DNA from 2 places in the Streptomyces sp. NBC_00523 genome. Region 2 is predicted to be linked to the other one. Evidence: riboswitches for the same ligand, from Rfam matches in the RefSeq annotation. Region 2 holds a riboswitch; the other holds the start of a gene.

Region 1 (11,546 bases), 4.1 Mb from region 2:
ACGCCTTGACGTGGTCGACCCGCTTGACCGGCTCACGGGTGCCGATCTGCATCGCCGGGAACATCACCGTGTGGAACGGGACGTTGTCCTTGGCCATGAACTGCGTGTACCGGACGTCGGAGGCCTCGTACCACCAGGACTTCCAGTCCCGGGTCTCCGGCTCCAGGTCCGCCCACTCCTTCGTCGCCCCGGCGTACTCGATGGGGGCGTCGAACCAGACGTAGAAGACCTTGCCCTCGGCCGCCAGCTCCGGCCAGGTGTCGGCCGGGACCGGCACGCCCCACTCCAGGTCACGGGTGATCGACCGGTCGTGCAGGCCCTCGGTGAGCCACTTGCGGGCGATCGAGGACGCCAGGTGCGGCCACTCGTCGCTCGTCTTGTCGATCCACGCCTCGACCTCGCCGGACAGCTTCGACTGGAGGAGGAAGAGGTGCTTGGTCTCCCGGACCTCCAGCTCGCTGCTGCCGCTGATCGCGGAGCGCGGCTCGATCAGGTCCGTCGGGTCCAGTACACGGGTGCAGTTCTCGCACTGGTCGCCGCGCGCCTTGTCGTACCCGCAGTGCGGGCACGTACCGACGATGTAGCGGTCCGGCAGGAAGCGGTCGTCGGCGATCGAGAAGACCTGGCGGATCGCCCGCTCCTCGATGAAGCCGTTCTCGTGCAGCTTGCGGGCGAAGTGCTGGGTGATGTCGCGGTTCTGGGCGGACGAGCTGCGCCCGAAGTAGTCGAACGCGAGCCCGAACCCGTCGTAGACGGCCTTCTGCGCGTCGTGCTGCTGCGCGCAGAACTCGGCCACCGGCAGCCCGGCCGCCTTCGCGGCCAGCTCCGCCGGCGTGCCGTGCTCGTCGGTGGCGCAGATGTACAGCGCCTCCTCGCCCCGCTGGCGCAGATACCGCGTATAGACGTCCGCCGGGAGCATCGACCCGACCAGGTTCCCCAGGTGCTTGATCCCGTTGATGTAGGGAAGCGCGCTGGTGATCAGGTGTCGAGTCATCGTTGGATGCTCCCAGTTTCTAAGGTGCCGGTGCCTCTGTCGCAGGCCGTTTTGCATCCTATCGAACCGGGGACACCCCCCTTTACCGGATTTCCGGCGCCCTCAGCACTCGATGATGTTCACCGCGAGACCGCCCCGGGCGGTCTCCTTGTACTTCACGGACATGTCCGCGCCGGTCTCCTTCATGGTCTTGATGACCTTGTCCAGGGAGACCTTGTGGCTGCCGTCGCCGCGCAGCGCCATCTTCGCGGCCGTGACCGCCTTCACCGCGGCCATGCCGTTGCGCTCGATGCACGGGATCTGGACGAGGCCGCCGACCGGGTCGCAGGTGAGGCCCAGGTTGTGCTCCATGCCGATCTCGGCGGCGTTCTCCACCTGCTCGGCGCTGCCGCCCAGGACCTCGGCGAGGGCGCCGGCGGCCATCGAGCATGCGGAGCCGACCTCGCCCTGGCAGCCGACCTCGGCGCCGGAGATGGAGGCGTTCTCCTTGAACAGCATGCCGATCGCGCCCGCCGCCAGCAGGAAGCGCACGATGCTGTCGTCCTTCTCGGCCTCGGTCGCGCCGCCCGCCGCGAAGTTCACGTAGTAGTGCAGGACGGCCGGGATGATGCCGGCCGCGCCGTTCGTCGGGGCGGTGACCACGCGGCCGCCCGCCGCGTTCTCCTCGTTGACCGCCATCGCGTAGAGGGTGATCCACTCCATGGCGTGCGTCTGGGGGTCGCCCTCCGCGCGCAGCTGGCGGGCGGTCTTCGCGGCGCGGCGGTGCACCCTGAGGCCGCCGGGCAGGACGCCCTCGCGGGACATCCCGCGCGTCACGCACGCCTGCATGGCCCGCCAGATGCCGAGGAGCCCGGAGCGGATCTCCTCCTCGGTGCGCCAGGCGCGCTCGTTCTCCAGCATCAGCGAGGAGATCGACAGACCGGTCTCGCGGGCCAGCCGCAGCAGCTCGTCGCCGGTGCGGAACGGGTGCTTCAGGACCGTGTCGTCCAGCACGATCCGGTCCTCGCCCACGGCGTCCTCGTCCACGACGAAGCCGCCGCCGACCGAGTAGTACGTCTTCTCCAGGAGCGGGGCGCCCTCGGCGTCGTACGCGAAGACGGTCATGCCGTTGGCGTGGTACGGGAGCGCCTTGCGGCGGTGCAGGATCAGCTGCTCGTCCGCGTCGAAGGGGATCTCGTGCATCCCGAGCAGGTTGATCCGGCCGGTGGAGCGGATCGCCTCGACGCGCTCGTCGGCCGTCTCGACATCCACGGTGCGCGGGGACTCGCCCTCCAGGCCGAGCAGGACCGCCTTGGGGGTGCCGTGGCCGTGGCCGGTGGCGCCGAGCGAGCCGTACAGCTCGGCCCGGATCGAGGCGGTGTGCGCGAGCAGGCCCTCGTTCTTCAGGCGCCGCGCGAACATACGGGCCGCGCGCATGGGGCCGACCGTATGGGAGCTGGACGGGCCGATGCCGATCGAGAACAGGTCGAAGACCGAGATGGCCACGGGGGACTCCTAAGGGTTGGTAGACGCCGTTGTCTGCCGGGTGGTGCGGTACGGGCGTGGGCGGCCCGGAGTGCATGAGACAAAGCGGGGGACAAGGGACGGGGCACCTGCCCACTGTTCAGTGTGCGGGTGCCCCTCCCGTAGGCGCGAATGCGCCCGACCGGCTACTTCAGGCCGGGGTACAGCGGGAACTTCTCGGCGAGCTTGGTGACCCGGGCCTTCAGGTCGTCCGCGTCGTAGGACGGCTTGAGGGCCGAGGCGATGATCTCGGCGACCTCGGTGAAGTCCTCGGTGCCGAAGCCGCGGGTGGCCAGGGCCGGGGTGCCGATCCGGAGGCCGGAGGTGACCATCGGCGGGCGCGGGTCGTTGGGGATGGCGTTCCGGTTGACCGTGATGCCGAGCTCGTGGAGCCGGTCCTCGGCCTGCTGGCCGTCCAGCTCCGAGTTGCGCAGGTCCACCAGGACCAGGTGCACATCGGTGCCGCCGGACAGGACGGAGACGCCGACCTCGGTGACGTCGGGCTGGACCAGGCGCTCGGCCAGGATGCGGGCGCCCTCCAGGGTGCGCCGCTGGCGCTCCTTGAACTCCTCGCCCGCCGCGACCTTGAACGAGACCGCCTTGGCCGCGATCACGTGCTCCAGCGGGCCGCCCTGCTGACCCGGGAAGACCGCCGAGTTGATCTTCTTGGCGAGCTCCTGGGTGGAGAGGATCACACCGCCGCGCGGACCGCCGAGGGTCTTGTGCGTGGTGGTGGTGACGACGTGGGCGTGCGGCACCGGGCTGGGGTGCAGGCCCGCGGCGACCAGACCGGCGAAGTGCGCCATGTCGACCATCAGGTACGCGCCGACCTCGTCCGCGATACGGCGGAAGGCGGCGAAGTCCAGCTGGCGCGGGTACGCGGACCAGCCGGCGACGATCAGCTGCGGCTTGGCCTCCTTGGCCAGGCGCTCGACCTCGGCCATGTCCACGACACCGGTGTCGTCCACGTGGTACGGGACCACGTTGTAGAGCTTGCCGGAGAAGTTGATCTTCATGCCGTGGGTCAGGTGACCGCCGTGCGCCAGGTTCAGGCCCATGATCGTGTCGCCCGGCTTCAGCAGCGCGAACATCGCGGCGGCGTTCGCCTGCGCACCGGAGTGCGGCTGGACGTTCGCGGCCTCGGCGCCGAAGAGCGCCTTGATCCGGTCGATCGCGATCTGCTCGACCACGTCGACGTGCTCACAGCCGCCGTAGTAGCGGCGGCCGGGGTAGCCCTCGGCGTACTTGTTGGTCAGGACGGAGCCCTGTGCCTCCATGACCGCGACCGGAGCGAAGTTCTCCGAGGCGATCATTTCGAGCGTGGACTGCTGGCGCAGGAGCTCGGCGTCGACGGCGGCGGCGACGTCCGGGTCCAGCTCGTGGAGGGAGGAGTTGAGAAGCGACATCAGGTGGTCCCTTGGGGTCTCAGTTGCCGGAGAACTCGGAGTACTCGTCGGCGGAGAGCAGGTCCTTCGGCTCCTCCGCGACGCGTACCTTGAACAGCCAGCCGCCTTCGAACGGAGCGGAGTTGACCAGCGACGGATCGTCCACGACGTCCTGGTTGGACGCGGTGATCTCACCGGTCACGGGCGAGTACAGGTCGCTCACCGACTTGGTCGACTCCAGCTCGCCGCAGGTCTCGCCCGCGGTCACCTTGTCGCCGACCTCGGGAAGCTGCGCGTAGACGACGTCACCGAGCGCGTTGGCCGCGTGCTCGGTGATGCCGACCGTGGCCACACCGTCCTCGGCGGGCGACAGCCACTCGTGCTCCTTGCTGTACCGCAGCTGCTGGGGGTTGCTCATGGTCTGAATTCTCCTGTACGCGGGGAGTGCGGATGAACGATGGTCTTACGGTGTGAGACGGGACCGCGTCACGTGTGCGGCGCCCGTGCCGGGTCCTACGGTTCTACTTCTTGCGCTTGTAGAAGGGGAGCGCCACGACCTCGTACGGCTCGTGGCTGCCTCGGATCTCCACCGCGACTCCGGCGGTGCCCGGCTCGGCGTGCGCCGCGTCGACGTACGCCATGGCGATCGGCTTTCCCAGCGTGGGGGAGGGGGCCCCGGAGGTGACCTCGCCGATGACCTCGCCGTTCGCCACGACCGGGAAGCCGGCGCGCGGCACCCGGCGGCCCTCGGCGACCAGGCCGACGAGCTTGCGGGGCGGGGCGGTCTCGGCGCGCTCCGCGGCGGCCTCCAGCGCCTTGCGGCCGACGAAGTCGCCGTCCTTCTCGAACTTCACGACCCGGCCGAGCCCGGCGTCGAACGGGGTCAGCGAGGTCGTCAGCTCGTGCCCGTACAGCGGCATGCCCGCCTCCAGGCGCAGCGTGTCACGGCAGGACAGGCCGCACGGGATCAGGCCGTGCGCGGCGCCCGCGTCGGTGAGCGCCTTCCACAGCTGCTCCGCGTGGCCGGGCGCGACGAACAGCTCGAAGCCGTCCTCGCCGGTGTAGCCGGTACGGGCGATCAGCGCGGGCACCCCGGCGACCACCCCGGGCAGCCCGGCGTAGTACTTCAGGCCGTCCAGGTCGGCGTCGGTCACGGCCGCGAGGATCGCCGGGGACTCGGGGCCCTGCACGGCGAGCAGCGCGTAGGCGTCGCGGTCGTCGCGGACCTCGGCGTCGAAGCCGGCGGCGCGCTCGGTGAGCGTGTCCAGGACGAGCTGGGCGTTGCCGGCGTTGGCGACGACCATGTACTCCGTGTCCTGGAGGCGGTAGACGATCAGGTCGTCCAGGATGCCGCCGTCCTCGGCGCAGATCATCGTGTAGCGGGCCCGGCCGGTCGAGACCGTGCCGATGTTGCCGACCAGCGCGTGGTTCAGCAGGTCCACGGCCTGCGGGCCGGTGACCGTGATCTCGCCCATGTGGGACAGGTCGAAGAGACCGGCCTTCGTGCGGACGGCGTTGTGCTCGTCGCGCTCACTGGCGTACCGCAGCGGCATGTCCCAGCCCGCGAAGTCGGTCATGGTGGCGCCCAGCGAACGATGCAGCGCATCGAGGGCGGTGAGACGGGGGGTGCTGCTCATGAAACGGGCTCCCAGGGCATGACGACGACGAGGACGATCCCTCCCCATCTGTCATCGGAACCTGAGAGGTTCGCCGAGAGACCCCGCAGGGGTTCGGCTTGCACCTTGGGTGGAGCCGCCGGGCGGCTCGCTTTTCAGATCTGCCTCATCCACGCGGTACGGGGCCTGAGAGATTCAAGGGAGGATCTTGCTCCTTCGGCGCCCGGCACGGTGACCGGGACTCTCCCGCGCGGATTCAAGCGGCCTGTATGCAGTTGGCGGGGTCATCATCGCACGCATTCCGGGGGAGCGGGGCGCCGGGACCGGTGGGCCGGGTCACGGTTTCGCGGCGGGTCGGACGGTTGCCTGGCATTACCTTTTCTTTACACTTCGGGGGTAGGTATCGGTCCTGCACGCGTCGGCCGTACGGCCAGGGGGAGGCGATGACGTTGCGCTACGCGACGACCGCGGGAACCACGGGCACCGCGCTGCCCGCACAGTCCGGCTCGCCTCCCCGGCAGGCGGTGGGCACCCATCCGCCCGTCGTCCGGGACCTGCGCGGCCGGTCCGGGCGCGGCCCGCGCGCCCTGCGCTTCGCCGCCGGGGACGTCGTGGTCGTCTCCGGGCTCCCCGGCAGCGGCAAGTCCACGCTGATCTCCCGCACCGCCCCGGCGTACGCGGTCGACTCCCAGGACACCCGGGACCGCTGGGCCCGCCGGCTGCCCCGCTTACTCCCCTACGTCCTCTACCGCCCGCTGGTCCGCCTCGCCCACTACCGGGGACTGCGGCGGGCGCTGCGCTCCGGCGCCTCCGTCGTCGTCCACGACTGCGGTACGCAGAGCTGGGTCCGGGCCCTGCTGGCCCGCCATGCCCGGCACCGGGGCAGCGGCCTGCATCTGGTCCTGCTCGACGTCTCCGCCCGGGCCGCGCGCGAGGGCCAGCGCGAGCGCGGCAGGGGCGTCTCCGCGTACGCCTTCGCCCGGCACCGCAGAGCCGTGGGGCGGCTGCTGCGGGACACCGAGGCCGGGCTGCTGCCGCGCGGCTGCGCCTCGGCGGTGCTGCTCGACCGCGAGGCGGCCGGGACGCTCACGCGCATCACGTTCGCGAACGCACAGACCGACGGCTGAAAACGGACCGTCCAACGGCTGGACGGTAGCCGACAACGGGCGGTTTCCGGATAGCCCCGGGGAGCGACGGAGGCCGGGGGAGGCCGTACCCTCTTGCTGCACGGCAACGGGGCGAGAGGGAAGCAGTGGACATTCCTGCACAGGCCGGGAGCCTGCCGCAGAGCGGCTGGCCGGCCAATGAACTCGAAGAGGTGCTGGGCGCCTCGCTCGGCACTCCGGAGGCGGGCGGACGCCTGCTGGAGGTGCTGGGACGCAGCCATGTCTGGGTGCCCCTGCCCAACGGCGGCGGGCCCGACGCCCGGGAACTCGACCTGCCCGCGATGGAGATCGACGGCGTCGCGTACGTCCCCGTCTACAGCTCCGAGCACCAGTTCCTCACCTGCGTCGGCGCCCAGATGTCCTTCACCATCGCCCCCGCCGCCGAATTCGCCCGCGGACTGCCCCCGCAGCTCGGCCTCGCCGTCAACCCGGGCGGCGCCGTCGGCCTGCCACTGCCTCCGCCCGCCGTGGCCGAGCTGTGCCGGGCCGGGCGCACCCCGCTCGACGGCCCGGCGACCGGGGGCCGGGTCCGGCTGTACGAGCCGGACTGGAAGGAGGAGCCCGTCGACTTCCTGGCCGCCGCCGCCGGCGAGTTCCACGAGAGCGGCGTCGTCCGCACCGCCCGCCGGGTCCTGGCCAGCATCGAGGGCGACGACCCCGTGCTCTTCGTCGGCGTCGAGTTCTCCACCTGGGACGGTGCCGGACAGAGCGCCCCGATGGAGGCCCTGGGCCGGGCGCTGGGCCGCGTCGCGGTGCCGTGGCCGGTCAACCTCGTCCTCCTCGACGTGGCGCAGGACCCGGTCGCCGACTGGATGCTCGAACGGGTGCGGCCCTTCTACACGCGCGCCCCGGAGTGACGGGGGGCGGCCACGGCGTCAAGCCGGTGACAGCGCGGCCGCATAAGCTGGTTTGATGGCTGAAGGCCGATGCCCGGTGGCCGAAGCAGAGGATCTACGAGGGGCGGGACCAGGGTGAGTGCGTCAGGCACCGCGGCGGCCGGTCAGGTCGAGCACATGCTGCGACAGGTCGCGCCCGGGCGCTACGACGCGTACGAGGCGCTGCTCCAGGCCCTGGCGTCCGGCCGGGTCTGGATGCTCCTGTGGCACGGCCGCCCCGGCGCCCCCGACGCCCAGTACGGGAACATGGAGGTCGACGGACTCGGGTACGCCCCGTGCGTCACCTCCCCCCAGGAGCTCACCGCCAGCGGCTGGAGCCGGGACCACGAGGTCGTCGCCGGACTGGACATCGCGCGTGCCCTCTACCCGGACCGCTGGGGCGTCTGGCTCAATCCGCACGCCCCGGGCGGCGGCGTCGGCATCCCCTGGCTGGACCTGCGCCGCATCGCGACCGGCCTCGACCGGATGCCCGCCGGACCGCTGCGGATCAGCGAACCCGCCCTCGACCTTCCGCGGTTCTACGCCCAGCTCACGCAGAACGCCCACCACACCCCCGCGATCCGCTCGCTGCGCCGCGCCTGGGTGCAGCCCGCGCTCGGCGTCCCGTACCTCGCCGTCGGCCTCGACCTGTACGACACGAGCCGGCCGTCCGTCGACGCGGTGCGCGCGATGATGCGCCAGTCCGTCGGCGCCGTCCCCGAGGGGCTGCCGGTCTCCACGGTCGCGATGTCCGACGAGTACGACCCGGTCGCGATGTGGCTGCGCGCCAACTCCCGCCCGTTCTACGACCGCGAGGCGCACGCCGCGCCCGGTTACGGCTACCCCCAGGCACCCGCGTACTGATTCTGCGTCAGATACCCGGCATATCGGGGGCATTGCGGGCACTTCGGTGTTCGTGCGCGAAGTGTTCGTTATCGCTGTTTTGTGACCGGGAGGCCCGACTTCCGAGCCCTGCTGTTCGGATATCGGTTGCATTCTGACGTCATCACGTTTGAGCAAACATTCCCCGTCAGGTCTGGCGGGTGTGCGCGCCGTGGCTGAAGACTCCCACGCAACTAGCTATGTACGAGCCGCTACCGCGGCGGTCACGGGCCGGCCACCGCCGGCCGAGAGGGGTCTCCAGCGCAATGACGGCACCTATCGAGACCACCAGGGCGGATACGCGGCCCGAAGCGGTGCTGGAAGGCGCGGGCCGCAAGGAGATCGAGGGCCGTTCGCTCGGCCGCATCGCCTGGACCCGGTTCAAGCGGGACAAGGCCGCGATGGCCGGTGGCATCGTTGTCGTCCTGCTGATCCTGACCGCGGTGCTCTCCAAGCCGCTCCAGTCGCTCCTCGGTCTCGACCCCAACGCGTTCAACCAGACGCTGGTCGACCCCGTCATGCTGGCGCCCAAGGGCAGCTTCGGCGGGATCAGCTGGGACCACCCGTTCGGCGTCGAGCCGCAGACCGGCCGCGACATCTTCGCGCGCATCCTCGAAGGCTCCTGGGTCTCGCTCGTCGTGGCCGTCGGCTCCACCCTGCTCTCCGTCGCCATCGGCGTCGTCATGGGTGTCGTGGCCGGGTTCTACGGCGGCTGGGTGGACAGCCTGATCAGCCGGCTGATGGACACCTTCCTGGCCTTCCCGCTGCTGCTCTTCGCGATCTCCATCTCCGCGTCCCTCCAGGGCAACGCCTTCGGGATGGAAGGGCTCACGCTGCGGATCGCGGTCCTGATCTTCGTGATCGGCTTCTTCAGCTGGCCGTACATCGGCCGCATCGTGCGCGCGCAGACGCTGTCGCTCCGCGAGCGCGAGTTCGTGGAGGCCGCCAGGTCGCTGGGCGCCCGCGGGCCGTTCATCCTCTTCCGCGAGCTGCTGCCCAACCTGGTCGCGCCGATCCTCGTCTACGCGACGCTGCTGATCCCCACGAACATCCTCTTCGAGGCGGCCCTGTCCTTCCTGGGCGTGGGCATCGCACCGCCGCAGGCGTCCTGGGGCGGCATGCTCACGCAGGCGGTCGACCTCTACGAGGTGGACCCGATGTTCATGGTCATCCCCGGCATGGCGATCTTCATCACCGTGCTGGCCTTCAACCTGCTGGGGGACGGGCTGCGTGACGCACTCGACCCTCGTGGCAAGTAAACGCGGCAGTGCCGCACAGGACTAGCGAGGGGGCTTTCCTCAGCATGCAGAACAGAAAGACAGCGGCGCTCATAGCCGTCGCGATCGCGGTGTCGCTCGGCGCCACGGCGTGCAGCAAGGACTCGGACGGCGGCAGCGGCAAGGGCGGCGGCGGCAGCGCCAAGGCCGACGCCGGTCTGACGAGCATCGTCAACGCCAGCGACAAGAAGGGGGGGACGGTCACCTACGAGCACACCAGTGGCCCGGACTCCCTCGACCCCGGCAACACGTACTACGGCTGGGTGCAGAACTTCTCCCGCCTGTACGCCCGTTCGCTGGTCACCTTCCAGCCGGCCGCCGGCAAGGACAGCCTGAAGGTCGTCCCCGACCTCGCCACCGGCCTCGGCAAGGCGAGCGCGGACGCCAAGACCTGGACGTACACGCTGCGCAAGGGCGTGAAGTTCGAGGACGGCTCCGAGATCACCTCGCAGGACGTCAAGTACGCCGTCGAGCGCTCCAACTTCGCGCCGGAGGCCCTGTCCAACGGCCCGACGTACTTCAAGGCGTACCTCGAGGGCGGCGACAAGTACAAGGGTCCCTACAAGGACAAGTCCACCGCGGGTCTGAAGTCCATCGAGACCCCGGACAAGTACACGATCGTCTTCCACCTGAACAAGCCGTTCGCGGACATGGACTACCTGGCCGCGTTCTCGCAGACCGCGCCGATCCAGCAGAAGGCCGACACGGGCGCCAGCTACGTCCAGAAGATGGTCTCCTCGGGTCCGTACAAGTTCTCGGCGTACGACGAGAGCAAGGGCGCGACCCTGGTCCGCAACCCGGAGTGGGACCCGAAGACGGACCCGATCCGCAAGGCGCTGCCGGACAGGATCGAGCTGAAGTTCAACGTCAACCCCACCACGGTCGACGAGCACCTCCTCAACGACGAGACCACCGCGGACATCGCGGGCACGGGTCTCCAGTCGAAGACCCAGCCCAAGGTCCTGGCCAAGGCGTCCGAGAAGGCGAAGACGGACAACCCGTACGCCGGCGCCCTCCAGTACCTCGCGCTGAACGTCAACGTGAAGCCGTTCGACAACGTCGAGTGCCGCAAGGCCGTCCAGTACGCGGTCGACAAGCAGAGCATGGTCGACTCGATCGGCGGCTCGGTCAAGGGCGACCCGGCGAGCACGGTCATCCCCCCGACCGTCGCCGGCTACAAGAAGTTCGACCTGTACCCGACCGAGGGCAGCAAGGGCGACGTGGCCAAGGCCAAGGAGCACCTGGCCAAGTGCGGTCACCCGGACGGCTTCAAGACCACGCTGACGGCCCGTTCGGACCGTCCTGACGAGGTCACCGCCGCCACGCAGCTCCAGAACAGCCTGAAGGCGATCGGCGTCACCGCCGAGATCAAGCAGTTCCCGGCGGACAAGTACTTCACCGACTTCGCGGGCGTTCCGGCCTGGGTCCACAAGAACAACGCGGGCATGATGATGATGGCCTGGGGCGCCGACTGGCCGACCGGCTTCGGCTTCCTCGACCAGATCGTCAACGGCTCGGCCATCAAGCCCTCCGGCGGCACCAACCTGATGGAGCTCAACGACAAGGGGATCAACGACCTCCTCGTCAAGGGCATCGGGACCGTCGACACCACGGAGCGCAACGCCACGTGGGGCGAGGTCGACCAGAAGGTCATGGAGAACGCCTCGGTCGTTCCCCTCTTCTACCGCAAGAACCTGCTCTACCGCCCGGCTTCCGCGGCGAACGTCACCGTCACCGACGCGTACCTCGGCATGTACGACTACGTGCTCATGACGTCCACCAAGTAGCGCCTGTTCATCAAAAGCATCCCCTGAAAGGCAGGTGAAGGCGCCGGGCGGCGGGGTTACC
Region 2 (11,546 bases):
GCGGCCGGTCGCCCCAGCCGTACGACGCGACGCAGCCGCCCGCCCCGACGGACGAGGCGCTCCAGGAGACGCTCGGCATGTGGACGATCACCGTGCAGAGCGCGCGGCTCACCACCGTCGTAGACGCCTCCGGCTCCATGGCCGCGACGGTGCCGGGCCGCAACCAGTCCCGGATGGACGTCACCAAGGCCTCGCTGATCCAGGCGCTCAACCAGTTCACCCCGAACGACGAGATCGGGCTCTGGGAGTTCGCGACCACGCTCGACGGGGACAAGGACTACCGCCAGCTGGTGAAGACGGCCCGGCTCGGCGACCCCGCGAAGGGCAGCGGCACCCACCGGGAGAAGCTGGCCGCCGCGTTCGCCGCGCTGCGCCCGGTGCCGGACGGCGCGACCGGGCTGTACGACACCGCCCTGGCCGCGTACAAGGAGGCGCAGCGCACCTATGTGAAGGGCAAGTTCAACGCGGTGGTGATCCTCACGGACGGGTCGAACCAGGACGAGCGGTCCATCTCGCGCTCCGCCCTCGTGGACGAGCTGAAGTCCATCGCCGACCCGACGCGCCCGGTCCCGCTGCTGGCCATCGCCGTCGGGCCCGAGGCGGACCGCGAGGAGCTGGACGAGATCGCCAAGGTCACCGGGGGCGGCGGCTACCAGGTGAGCGACCCGGCCGAGATCCAGGCGGTGATCCTCCAGGCGGTGATGACGGCGGGCCAGGGCGCCCGCGCGGCCGGCGAGTAGAGGGCCGGCGCCGGTCGCCGGTGAGCAGGGGCCGGGGGCCGGTCCGCAGCACGGACCGGCCCCGCCCTCACGGTGCCGGGATGCCCGCCGGCCAGGTGTGCACGGGGTCGCCGCCCTGCATCAGCTCGCCGTAGCGCCGGGTCATCGCGGCGAGCGCGGCGCCCCGGTCGAGGCCCGCCTCGCGCGCCCGGTGGTAGGTGTCCGCCTGCCAGGACGCGCCGTTCGTCCGCCGCTTGCAGCGCTCCTCGATGATCCCGAGGTAGTGCTCCCGGTCCGCCGGCTCGATGTTCCAGCCGTCGAGCCCGGCGGCGGCGAGCGGCAGCAGCTCGTCGCGCACCAGCTTGGTCACGGGCACCCGGGTCAGCCCGCCGGAGCGGCCGGGTCGGGGCCACAGCAGCTCGGCCTCGATGCCGTGGCGGCACGCGGTCTCGAAGTTCTCCGCGGCGGCGGAGAACGGCATCCGGGTCCACACCGGACGCGACTCCTCCGCCAGCGCCCGGACCAGGCCGTAATACAGCGCGGTGTTGGCGATGACGTCGGCGACGGTCGGGCCCGCGGGCAGCACCCGGTTCTCCACGCGCAGGTGCGGGACGCCGTCGGCGATCCCGTACACCGGGCGGTTCCAGCGGTAGACCGTGCCGTTGTGGAGGACCAGCTCCTTCAGCTGGGGCACCCCGCCGTCGGCGAGGACGCGCAGGGGCTCCTCCTCGTCGCAGATGGGCAGGAGCGGCGGGAAGTACCGCAGGTTCTCCTCGAAGAGCTCCTCGACCGACCCGATCCACTTCTCCCCGAACCAGGTCCTGGGCCGCACGCCCTGGTTGCGCAATTCGGGCGGCCGGGTGTCCGTGGCCTGCTCGAACAGCGGCGGCCGCGACTCCCGCCACACCTCGCGGCCGAAGAGGAACGGCGAGTTGGCTCCCAGGGCGACCTGGACGGCGGCGACGGCCTGCGCCGCGTTCCACACGTCGGCAAAGCGTTCCGGAGTGACCTGGAGATGCAGTTGCAGCGAGGTGCAGGCCGCCTCCGGGGTGATCGATCCGGCGGTGGCGACCAGCCGCTCGACGCCTTCGATATCGAGCGAGAAACTCTCGCCGCGCGCCGCCAGCATTTGATCGTTCAGGAGGGCGTAGCGGTCGACGTCGGAGAGATTGGACCGGACCATGTCGTCACGGCCGAGCGTCGGCAGGATTCCGATCATCATGATCCCGGCATCGACTTCACCGGCCTTCCGGTCGGCATATCCGAGCCCGGTCCGCAGCTCTTCTGCCAACTGATCCAGAACACGCCCCGACAGATGATGGGGGACTATGTTCACCTCAAGATTGAACATCCCCAGTTCCGTCTGGAAATCGTGACTCGCGATGCGCTCCAGTACCTGCCCATTCAACATCTTCGGCATGGCGTCGGCGCCCGTGAGATTCAGTTCGATCTCCATGCCCATGAGGTTGCGCGGCCGGTCGAACCGCCGCTCGGCCAGGAGCCCGGACAGCGCCTCCACGCACTGGTGCAGCTTCCTCCGATACCTCTGCCGGTCGGACAGGTCAAAGTCGCCCGCGACGACCTTCTCCCCCATCGAAGGGTCCTCCTCACGTGGCCGGCACGCGGCCCGCGCCGCCCGCATCACGATCGATAATGCCCGCAGGACGTGATCCGTAACGCCCCGCGGACGGCGCACACACGCTAATCTGAGCGCCGGGGCCCCGGGCACATTCACTCGGCATGACGCACCGGGTCGTTTCCCCGTACGGCGGGCCCGTAAAGCGCCGATGGGTTTCGGCCGACCGCGGCGCGGGAAAAACCCGAGGCGGCGGCTGCGCCGCTCGCGCCGAATCAGCATGATCTCCGCATAATAAAGTCCGGATACCGCCTTGCCGGCAATAGCCGTGGCGGCTAGTGGAAACACCGCGTGAACACGTGTCGTATAAACTCCGCGGACGAGGCAGAGAGTTGACGCACCGGCTCAGTCACCGGCCTCCTCTGGCCCCGCACGCCGACAACGCCGTCCGCACCCGCCCGCGCACCACCGTGTCTCCGAAGTGAGAGGCGACCCACTATGCCGCTGCATGTTCCCTTGGCCCCCGCGCCCGCGCTGCGCAGCGTCCTCGCGGCGCTCGGTTCACCGACCGCGGTCCGCGAGGCCCGCACGCCCGCCCTGCGGTCCGCACAGGGACCTCTGAGCCCCGAACACCCGCTCCCCGTCCATGTGCTGGGCGTCGCCCCGGGCGGGCTCGGACCCGCCACCCGGCTCGCCGCCTGGCGCTTCCAGATCCGCAGCTCGGAGCGGGCGGTGGCGGCGGCGGACACCATGCTCACCGCGGACGGCTGGGCCTTCTCGCACTTCTTCGAGGGCCCGTACATCGCCTCGACGGAGCTGGCACTGCGCCAGGCCGAGGGGATGAGCGGTCCCTACCAGCCGCGGCTGCTGTCCATCCCCGACCTGTACATGCTGGCCCTGTGGCTGCACGGCGACCCCACGGCGGACGCCTCCTGCGGCGCGCCGGGTCCGGACGACGTGCTCGTGCCTCTGTCCCCGGCGCCGCCCGGCTTCGCCGCCCACCGGCCGCACCGGGCCGCCGACCTGCTGCCGGTGATCACCACCCGCATCACGCCCGGCCCCGGTCCACTGCTGGGCTCGCCCGCCCCGGCCTGAGGCCGGCGGCCGCCCTCTCCGCGTGCTGTGCCCCGTCGCCCCGTCCGGCGGCGGGGCACAGCACGCGGTCGCGCGGAGGGCACCCGCCCATCCGGACTAGTCCCATCCGGCCACCCCGAACCACCCGAAGTGACAGTGCAGTTGAGTTGAACCGTCCGGGCGGGTGACGCGTCATGGGAGGAGTGGAAGCGCTGCGGCGAAATCCCTGCGGATTGTCGCCCGTGGGGCAACACTGGGATTCGACCGATCGATACGGGGGCGGTCATGAACACCTCTTCACACCGCAGGTCACTCAACTCGACGCAGCGAAAGAACCCATCCATGTGCCAGCATCAGCCACCCTGCCCGACAGCCGACTCAGCCGACCGGGAAGCCGCCCGCCAGGTGGCCCACCACCCGGAGCAGGGCTGGAGCCTGCTGTGCAACGGCGTCCTGCTCTTCGAGGACACCGGTGAGCTGCTTCCGGACGGGCAGATCATCGCCCCGCACAGGCCCCTGGCGGCGAGCGGGGTCGTCAAAGCCGCCTGAGCGGACCGTACGGAAAAGAAGAAGGGGCCGGCCCGGAGAAGAGTCTCCGCACCGGCCCCGACGCATGTCCGCGTCAGTTGTCGTACTCGTCCAGGGGCGGGCACGAGCAGACGAGGTTGCGGTCACCGAACGCACCGTCGATCCGGCGCACCGGCGGCCAGTACTTGTCGGCGGCCGAGACACCGGCCGGGAAGACCGCGACCTCGCGGCTGTACGCGTGCTCCCACTCCCCGCCGAGCGCGGCGGCGGTGTGCGGGGCGTTGGCGAGCGGGTTGTCGTCCGCGCTCCACTCCCCCGACGCGACCTTCTCGATCTCGGCGCGGATCGCGATCATCGTGTCGCAGAAGCGGTCCAGCTCCGCGAGGTCCTCGCTCTCGGTCGGCTCGATCATCAGCGTCCCGGCGACCGGGAACGACATGGTCGGCGAGTGGAACCCGTAGTCGATGAGCCGCTTGGCGACGTCGTCGATGCTGACGCCGGTCGCCTTGGAGATCGGGCGCAGGTCCACGATGCACTCGTGCGCGACCAGACCGGCCGGGCCGTTGTACAGGATCGGGTAGTGCGGCTCCAGGCGCTTGGCGATGTAGTTGGCCGCGAGCACGGCGACCTGCGTCGCGCGCTTCAGGCCCTCGCCGCCCATCAGGCGTACGTACGCCCACGAGATGGGGAGGATGCCGGCGGAGCCCCACGGGGCCGCCGAGATCGGACCGACGCCCGTCTCCGGGCCCGCCGCGGGCTGGAGCGGGTGGTTGGGCAGGTACGGCGCCAGGTGCGCGCGCACCCCGACCGGGCCGACGCCGGGGCCGCCGCCGCCGTGCGGGATGCAGAAGGTCTTGTGCAGGTTGAGGTGCGAGACGTCGCCGCCGAACCGGCCGGGCTTGGCCAGGCCGACCAGCGCGTTGAGGTTGGCGCCGTCGACGTAGACCTGACCGCCGGCGTCGTGCACCTCGGCGCAGATGTCGGCGACGTGCTCCTCGAAGACGCCGTGCGTCGACGGGTAGGTGATCATGAGCACGGCCAGCTCGTCGCGGTACTGCGCGATCTTGGCGCGCAGGTCCTCGATGTCGACCTCGCCGTCGTCGGCGGTCTTGACGACGACCACCTTCATGCCGGCCATCACGGCGCTCGCGGCGTTGGTGCCGTGCGCGGAGGACGGGATCAGACACACGGTCCGGTTCTCGTCGCCGTTGGCGCGGTGGTACGCGCGGACGGCCAGCAGCCCCGCGAACTCGCCCTGCGATCCGGCGTTCGGCTGGAGGGACACCGCGTCGTAACCGGTGACCTCGGCCAGCCGCTCCTCCAGCTCGCGGATCAGCGTCAGGAAGCCCTGCGCCTGCTCGGCGGGCGCGAACGGGTGCAGCGCGCCGAACTCGGGCCAGGTGATCGACTCCATCTCGGCGGTCGCGTTCAGCTTCATCGTGCAGGAGCCGAGCGGGATCATGCCGCGGTCCAGCGCGTAGTCGCGGTCGGCGAGCTTACGCAGGTAGCGCAGCATCGCGGTCTCGGACCGGTGCTGGTGGAAGACCGGGTGGGTGAGGATCGTGTCGGTGCGCAGCAGCGCCTCGGGCAGCGTGTCCTCGGTGGTGGCGTCCAGCGCCTCGACGTCCCCGTCGGCACCGAAGGCGGCCCAGACGGCGGCGACCTGGGTGCGGGTCGTCGTCTCGTCGCAGGCCAGCGAGATGGTGTCGGCGTCGACCAGGCGCAGGTTGACCCCGCGCTCCCGGGCGTCGGCGAGGACCTCGCCCGCCCGGCCGGGGACGCGGACGGTGAGCGTGTCGAAGTGGGCGCCGGTCACCACGTCGACCCCGGCGGCGCGCAGGCCCGCCGCGAGGATCGCGGCGTAGCGGTGGGTGCGCCGGGCGATCGTGCGCAGGCCCTCGGGGCCGTGGTAGACGGCGTACATGCCGGCCATGACGGCGAGCAGCACCTGAGCGGTGCAGATGTTGCTGGTGGCCTTCTCGCGGCGGATGTGCTGCTCGCGGGTCTGGAGGGCCAGGCGGTACGCCTTGTTGCCGTCGGCGTCCACGGAGACGCCGACCAGGCGGCCGGGGAGGCTGCGGGCGAACTTGTCGCGGACCGCCATGTAGCCGGCGTGCGGGCCGCCGAAGCCCATCGGGACGCCGAAGCGCTGCGTGGTGCCGACGGCGATGTCGGCGCCCAGCTCGCCGGGCGAGGTGAGCAGCGTGAGGGCCAGCAGGTCGGCGGCGACGGTGACGATCGCGCCCAGCTCGTGCGCCTGGTCGATGACGGGCTTGAGGTCCCGGACGGCCCCGGAGGCGCCGGGGTACTGGAGGAGCACGCCGAAGACGCCGCGCTCGGCGACCTCGGCCGGGATGCCGTCGGTGAGGTCGGCGACGACGACCTCGACGCCGGTCGGCTCGGCGCGGGTCTCGATGACGGCGACGGTCTGCGGCAGGGTGTCGGCGTCGACCAGGAAGACGCCGTTCTTGACCTTGCCGACGCGCCGGGCGAGCGCCATGGCCTCGGCGCCGGCGGTGCCCTCGTCGAGCAGCGAGGCGCCGGAGGTGGGCAGGCCGGTGAGCTCGGCCACCATCGTCTGGAAGTTCAGCAGGGCTTCGAGGCGGCCCTGCGAGATCTCGGGCTGGTACGGCGTGTAGGCCGTGTACCAGGCGGGGTTCTCCATGACGTTGCGCAGGATCACCGGCGGGGTGAACGTGCCGTAGTAGCCGAGCCCGATCATCGGGGCGAGGACCTGGTTGCGGTCGGCGAGCCGGCGGAGCTCGGCCAGCACCTCGGCCTCGGTCCGGGCCCCCGGCAGGGCCAGCGCCTCGGCGCTCTTGATCACGTCGGGCACGGCGGCCGCGGTCAGCTCGTCCAGCGAGCCGTAACCGACCTGGGCGAGCATCTTCGCCTGCGCCTCGGCGTCGGGGCCGATGTGGCGCTGTTCGAACGGAATGCCCTGTTCCAGCTGCGTGAGCGGGGTGCGACGGGGGGTCATGGTGGAGGCCTCCTGGTCTGTCACGACCTGCGAAGGGCACCACGGCGCCGGGTGCCCTGACGGCCTCCCCCTCTGTCATCTCAACCTGAGAGCTTCACCGGCACCACGCGGGCGCCGGCTTTCACCGTCGGTGAGGGAGAGGTTCCGTACGGCCCATCGGCCGCGCGCAACCCGCCCTGCTTTCCAGAGTGACCTCGTCCGTGCGGTACGGGGGCCTGAGAGATTCCGGGGAGGATTTGCTCCTTCGGCGTCCTCCGGATGGGCTCCGGACGACTCTCCCGCACGGGGTCAGCAGCCATGACCAGCCTACCAGCGGGGTACACGACGAGAATTCTCGAGTGGCCAAGACCACGGAACTGCATTTCTGTAGTCCCTGTGGACCAGCCGCGACCAGTGTGGGAGGGACCGTGCAGACCGACATCGACCCGCGCAGCCTGATCGGCCGCAAGGCCTTCGACCGCAAGGGCACCAAGATCGGAACCGTGGACGAGGTGTACCTCGACGACGCGACCGGGGTCCCCGAATGGGCGGCCGTGCGCACCGGGCTCTTCAGCCGTGACGCCTTCGTCCCGCTGGAGCCCAGCGAGTTCGTGGACGAGACCCTGCGCGTCCCCTTCGACCGGGCGCTGATCAAGGACGCACCCGACTTCGGCGTGGGCCGCCACCTCTCCCCGGAGCAGGAGCTCCAGCTCTACCGGCACTACGGCCTGGACGCCGCCCCCGGCGCCCCGGCCCCCGACCGCGACTTCGGGCGGCTGGCGGGCCAGGAGGAGTAGTCCGGCGGGTCCGGGACGAGCGGCAGGGGGTCGGCGGCCCGAAGCGCTGGATCGTCCACGCGGAACGTACGCACACGGCCGGGTGCCGTCGCCCCCGGCTCCTCGAACCGCACGGTCACCCGCCCGACCCCGCTCCCCTGCACCCACCCGTGTCCGTGGACCTCATGGTGCACGTCGTGCCCCGCCGGCCAGCGCCGCGCCGCGAGCTGCTCGGCGGCCTCCTCCGGCCCGGGCCCGTCGTCCACGGCCCCCTCGGCGTCCTCCTGCGGCCGCGCCCCGTCGTCGTCCGGGAGGGCCGCCGCCGCCCGCTCACCGGCGGCCTGGGCGAACAGGTCCTCCTGGGTGTAGTCGGCGAGCCCCGTGACGCCGACGCCCAGCAGCCGCACCCCGCCCGTGGTGTCCACGGCCTCCAGGAGCCGGGCGGCGGCCTCCCGGACGACCGCGGGGTCGTCCGTGGGGCCGCGCAGCGTCTCGGAGCGGGTCAGCGTGGAGAAGTCGTACCGGCGCACCTTGAGCACCACCGTGCGCCCGGAGCGCCCCGCACCCCTCAGCCGCTGGACGCACCGGTCGGCCAGCCGCTCCACCTCGGTGCGCACCCGGACGCGGTCGTGCAGGTCCACCTCGAAGGTGTCCTCGACGGAGACGGACTTCGCGTCCCGCTCCGCGACCACGGGCCGGTCGTCGTGGCCGGAGGCCATCCGGTGCAGCGCGGCGCCGTGCGCCTTGCCCAGCAGCCGTATGAGCTCCGCCTCGCCCGCCTCGGCGAGGTCGTTGACGGTCGTCATGCCGGCGCGGCGCAGATGGTCCGCCGTGGCGGGGCCGACGCCGGGCAGGGTGCGCACCGGCATGGGCGCCAGGTGCGCCCGCTCGGTGCCGGGCTCGATGAGGCGCATCCCGTCGGGCTTGGCCTCCTCGGAGGCGATCTTGGCCAGCATCTTGGATCCGGCGAGCCCGACGGATCCGCTCAGTCCGGTGACCGCCAGGATGGCTTCGCGCAGCTCCCGGCCGATCTCCAGGGCGGAGGCGGTGTCGTCGGCGGTGCCGCCCGCTTCGAGGTCCACGAAGGCCTCGTCCAGGCTGAGCGGTTCCACCAGCGGCGAGAGCCGGCCGAGCAGCTCCATGACCTGGTCGCTCACCGCGCGGTACAGCGTGAAGCGCGGGACCAGATAGGCGGCGTTCGGCGCGAGCCGTCTGGCCTGCGCCATCGGCATCGCGGAATGCACCCCGAAGCGCCGTGCCTCGTACGAGGCGGTCGCGACGACCCCGCGCGTCCCGAGCCCGCCCACCACGACGGGTTTGCCGCGCAGGCTGGGCTTCGCCGCCTGCTCCGCGGAGGCGTAGAAGGCATCCATGTCCAGATGCAGGATGGTGGGCGCGGCTCTCACACCAGCCGATGTTGCCCTACAGCACTGACAATCGCCGCGTCATCACGGCCCCGGCCCCCGCGATTCCCGCCCCGGGAGGCGTCCTCAGGGGCTCAGACGGCCCGGTTGCGGCGCCGCGCGAGCTCGTCGGCCGGGTTGTGCCCGATCAGCGTCTCGCCGGTGTCCACGCGCTCCCCGTGCAGCTGCGACAGGGCGGCGTCCACGTCCCGCCAGACGACTCCGACGGCGATGCCGAAGACGCCCTGGCCGCCCTGGAGCAGATCGACCACCTCGGCGGGCGAGGAGCACTCGTAGACCGTGGCCCCGTCGCTCATCAGCGTCATCCGCTCCAGGTCCTGGAAACCGCGGGCCCGCAGATGCTGGACGGTGGTCCGGATGTTCTGGAGCGCCACGCCCGTGTCGAGGAAGCGCTTCACGATCTTCAGCAGGACGACGTCCCGGAAGCTGTAGAGCCGCTGCGTGCCCGACCCGTACGCCGGACGGACGCTCGGCTCCACCAGGCCGGTACGCGCCCAGTAGTCCAGTTGCCGGTACGTGATCCCCGCCGCCGCGCACGCCGTGGGCCCGCGATAACCGATGTCCTCGGTCGATGCCACGCCGTCCCCCGCCACCGCAGCCGGCGACGCCGACTGCGGGATGGTCCGGCCGGCCGTACTCCCCTGCTGCGAATACGGCGCACCCGCTGCCGTACCGTCGCCGCTGCTTCTCACGCCGACCTCCGTCCTTGACCTGCCCACTCGAAGGTAGGCAGTCACCCGGGGTGCGTCAACGATCGCCACACTCGGCACGCCGAGTGATAATCACCCTGAGGGTGGTTTCGCGTGACCGTTGACGGGGAAAGGCTCACCGGATGTGCCGGTGGCCGCCGCCAAAGACGTCACTGGCTGTTGTTCGTCCCGAAGTCCTCCGGAGAGATCTGGTCGAGGAACTCGCGGAACTTCTCCACCTCGTCCTCCTGCTCGTCGGGGATCGCGATCCCCGCGTCGTCCAGCACCCCGTCACTGCCGTAGATCGGCGTGCCGGTGCGCAGAGCGAGGGCTATGGCGTCGGAAGGCCGCGCGCTTACCTCGACACCGCCGGCGAAGACCAGCTCCGCGTAGAAAACCCCTTCGCGGAGGTCCGTGATCCGGACCTCGGTGAGCTCCTGGCCGACGGCCTCGAGCACATCCTTGAAGAGATCATGGGTCAGCGGCCTGGCCGGAGCCATGCCCTGCTGAGCGAAGGCGATCGCGGTCGCCTCACCAGGACCGATCCAAATGGGGAGGTACCGGTCGCCTCCCACTTCACGCAGGAGCACGATCGGTTGGTTGGAGGGCATTTCCACCCGGACACCCACAACGTCGAGCTCGTTCACACAGCAACCCTAGGACGTGCTCGGCAGGTTTGGGTAGTCGGGCTGGTCCGCCTTCAGCGGAGCCGCACCTGCAGAGCGGTCTGTACGAGCGCGGAGTGCAGCCGTACGGACAGCTCCGCCAGCTCCTTCGCGGTCGCCTCCGCATGCGCTCTGGTCTGCGGATTCCGGTGCCGGCGCAGCGGCGCGACCATCTGCTCGATGAGCCCGGCCTCCCGGTCCGCGGCGGCCCGTACGGCCCTGAGGTGACGAGGTTCCAGACCGAATCGCCCCAGTTCCGCCACAAGCCTGGCGACGGTCACCATGTCGGCGTCGTATCCTCCGTCCGCCGCGGGGACGACCAGGCCGTACGACTCCCAGTCGTCCAGGTCGCTCTCGGTGACCTCGGCGGCCACCAGGAGCTCGGCGCGGCCGATGCGAGCGGCCGTGGCCCGGCCCGGCAGCCCGGCCGGCTCACCGTCCGCCTGCTGCGGCTCGCCGTCGGGGGACGGCAGGGCCACCTGCTCGCCGCGGGCGAGGGCGTCCAGATGCTCGCGGATGACCTTCAGCGGCAGGTAGTGGTCCCGCTGCATCCGGAGCACCTGGGCGAGCCGCTCGACGTCCGCGGCGACGAACTTCCGGTAGCCGGAGGGGGTCCGCTGCGGTTCGACCAGCCCTTCGGCCTCCAGGAAGCGGATCTTGGAGATGGTGACCTCGGGGAACTCCTCCTGCAGTTGCAGGAGCACCGTGCCGATGCTCATCGGCCGGCCGTCGGCGGCGGTGCCGTGTCGGGCACCGCCGCTCGGTGTTCTCAGCATGGACCTTCCTGGGGTTCCCCCCGGACGGTGTCCGGGGGCGGGTCAGATGCCCCGCTGGCTCGCGTAGAAGACCAGCCGGTACTTGCCGATCTGCACTTCGTCACCGTTGGACAGGGCGACGGAGTCGATCCGCTCACGGTTGACATAGGTGCCGTTGAGGCTGCCGACGTCCCCGACCGTGAAGCTGCCGTCGGCACCCCGGCGGAACTCCACATGACGGCGGGAGACCGTCACGTCGTCCAGGAAGATGTCGCTCTGCGGGTGACGGCCGGCCGTGGTCAGCTCGCCGTCCAGCAGGAAGCGGCTGCCGCTGTTCGGGCCGCGGCGGACCACCAGGAGCGCCGAGCCGAGCGGCAGGGC

What was found. Region 2 has a riboswitch for glycine ahead of gcvP (aminomethyl-transferring glycine dehydrogenase). Riboswitches for the same ligand answer to the same signal wherever they lie in the genome.
Region 1: another riboswitch for glycine. It lies ahead of gcvT (glycine cleavage system aminomethyltransferase GcvT); the one in region 2 lies ahead of gcvP (aminomethyl-transferring glycine dehydrogenase).

Annotation. Positions count from the first base shown of each region.
Region 1 is NZ_CP107836.1:5,224,538-5,236,083, forward strand. Features, by position in the region: gene metG (methionine--tRNA ligase) at 1-994, opposite strand, end outside; gene OHS17_RS23890 (L-serine ammonia-lyase) at 1,097-2,479, opposite strand; gene glyA (serine hydroxymethyltransferase) at 2,644-3,903, opposite strand; gene gcvH (glycine cleavage system protein GcvH) at 3,923-4,300, opposite strand; gene gcvT (glycine cleavage system aminomethyltransferase GcvT) at 4,404-5,519, opposite strand; glycine riboswitch at 5,664-5,757, opposite strand; gene OHS17_RS23910 (AAA family ATPase) at 5,942-6,625, shown strand; gene OHS17_RS23915 (enhanced serine sensitivity protein SseB) at 6,751-7,521, shown strand; gene OHS17_RS23920 (enhanced serine sensitivity protein SseB C-terminal domain-containing protein) at 7,636-8,403, shown strand; gene OHS17_RS23925 (ABC transporter permease) at 8,688-9,680, shown strand; gene OHS17_RS23930 (ABC transporter substrate-binding protein) at 9,725-11,485, shown strand.
Region 2 is NZ_CP107836.1:1,095,840-1,107,385, forward strand. Features, by position in the region: gene OHS17_RS04885 (VWA domain-containing protein) at 1-740, shown strand, start outside; gene OHS17_RS04890 (glutamate-cysteine ligase family protein) at 808-2,313, opposite strand; gene OHS17_RS04895 (hypothetical protein) at 2,794-3,390, shown strand; gene OHS17_RS04900 (DUF5999 family protein) at 3,712-3,918, shown strand; gene gcvP (aminomethyl-transferring glycine dehydrogenase) at 3,992-6,877, opposite strand; glycine riboswitch at 7,071-7,168, opposite strand; gene OHS17_RS04910 (PRC-barrel domain-containing protein) at 7,285-7,653, shown strand; gene OHS17_RS04915 (DNA polymerase IV) at 7,578-9,038, opposite strand; gene OHS17_RS04920 (MerR family transcriptional regulator) at 9,131-9,748, opposite strand; gene OHS17_RS04925 (bifunctional nuclease family protein) at 9,916-10,392, opposite strand; gene ftsR (transcriptional regulator FtsR) at 10,446-11,186, opposite strand; gene OHS17_RS04935 (FHA domain-containing protein) at 11,229-11,546, opposite strand, start outside.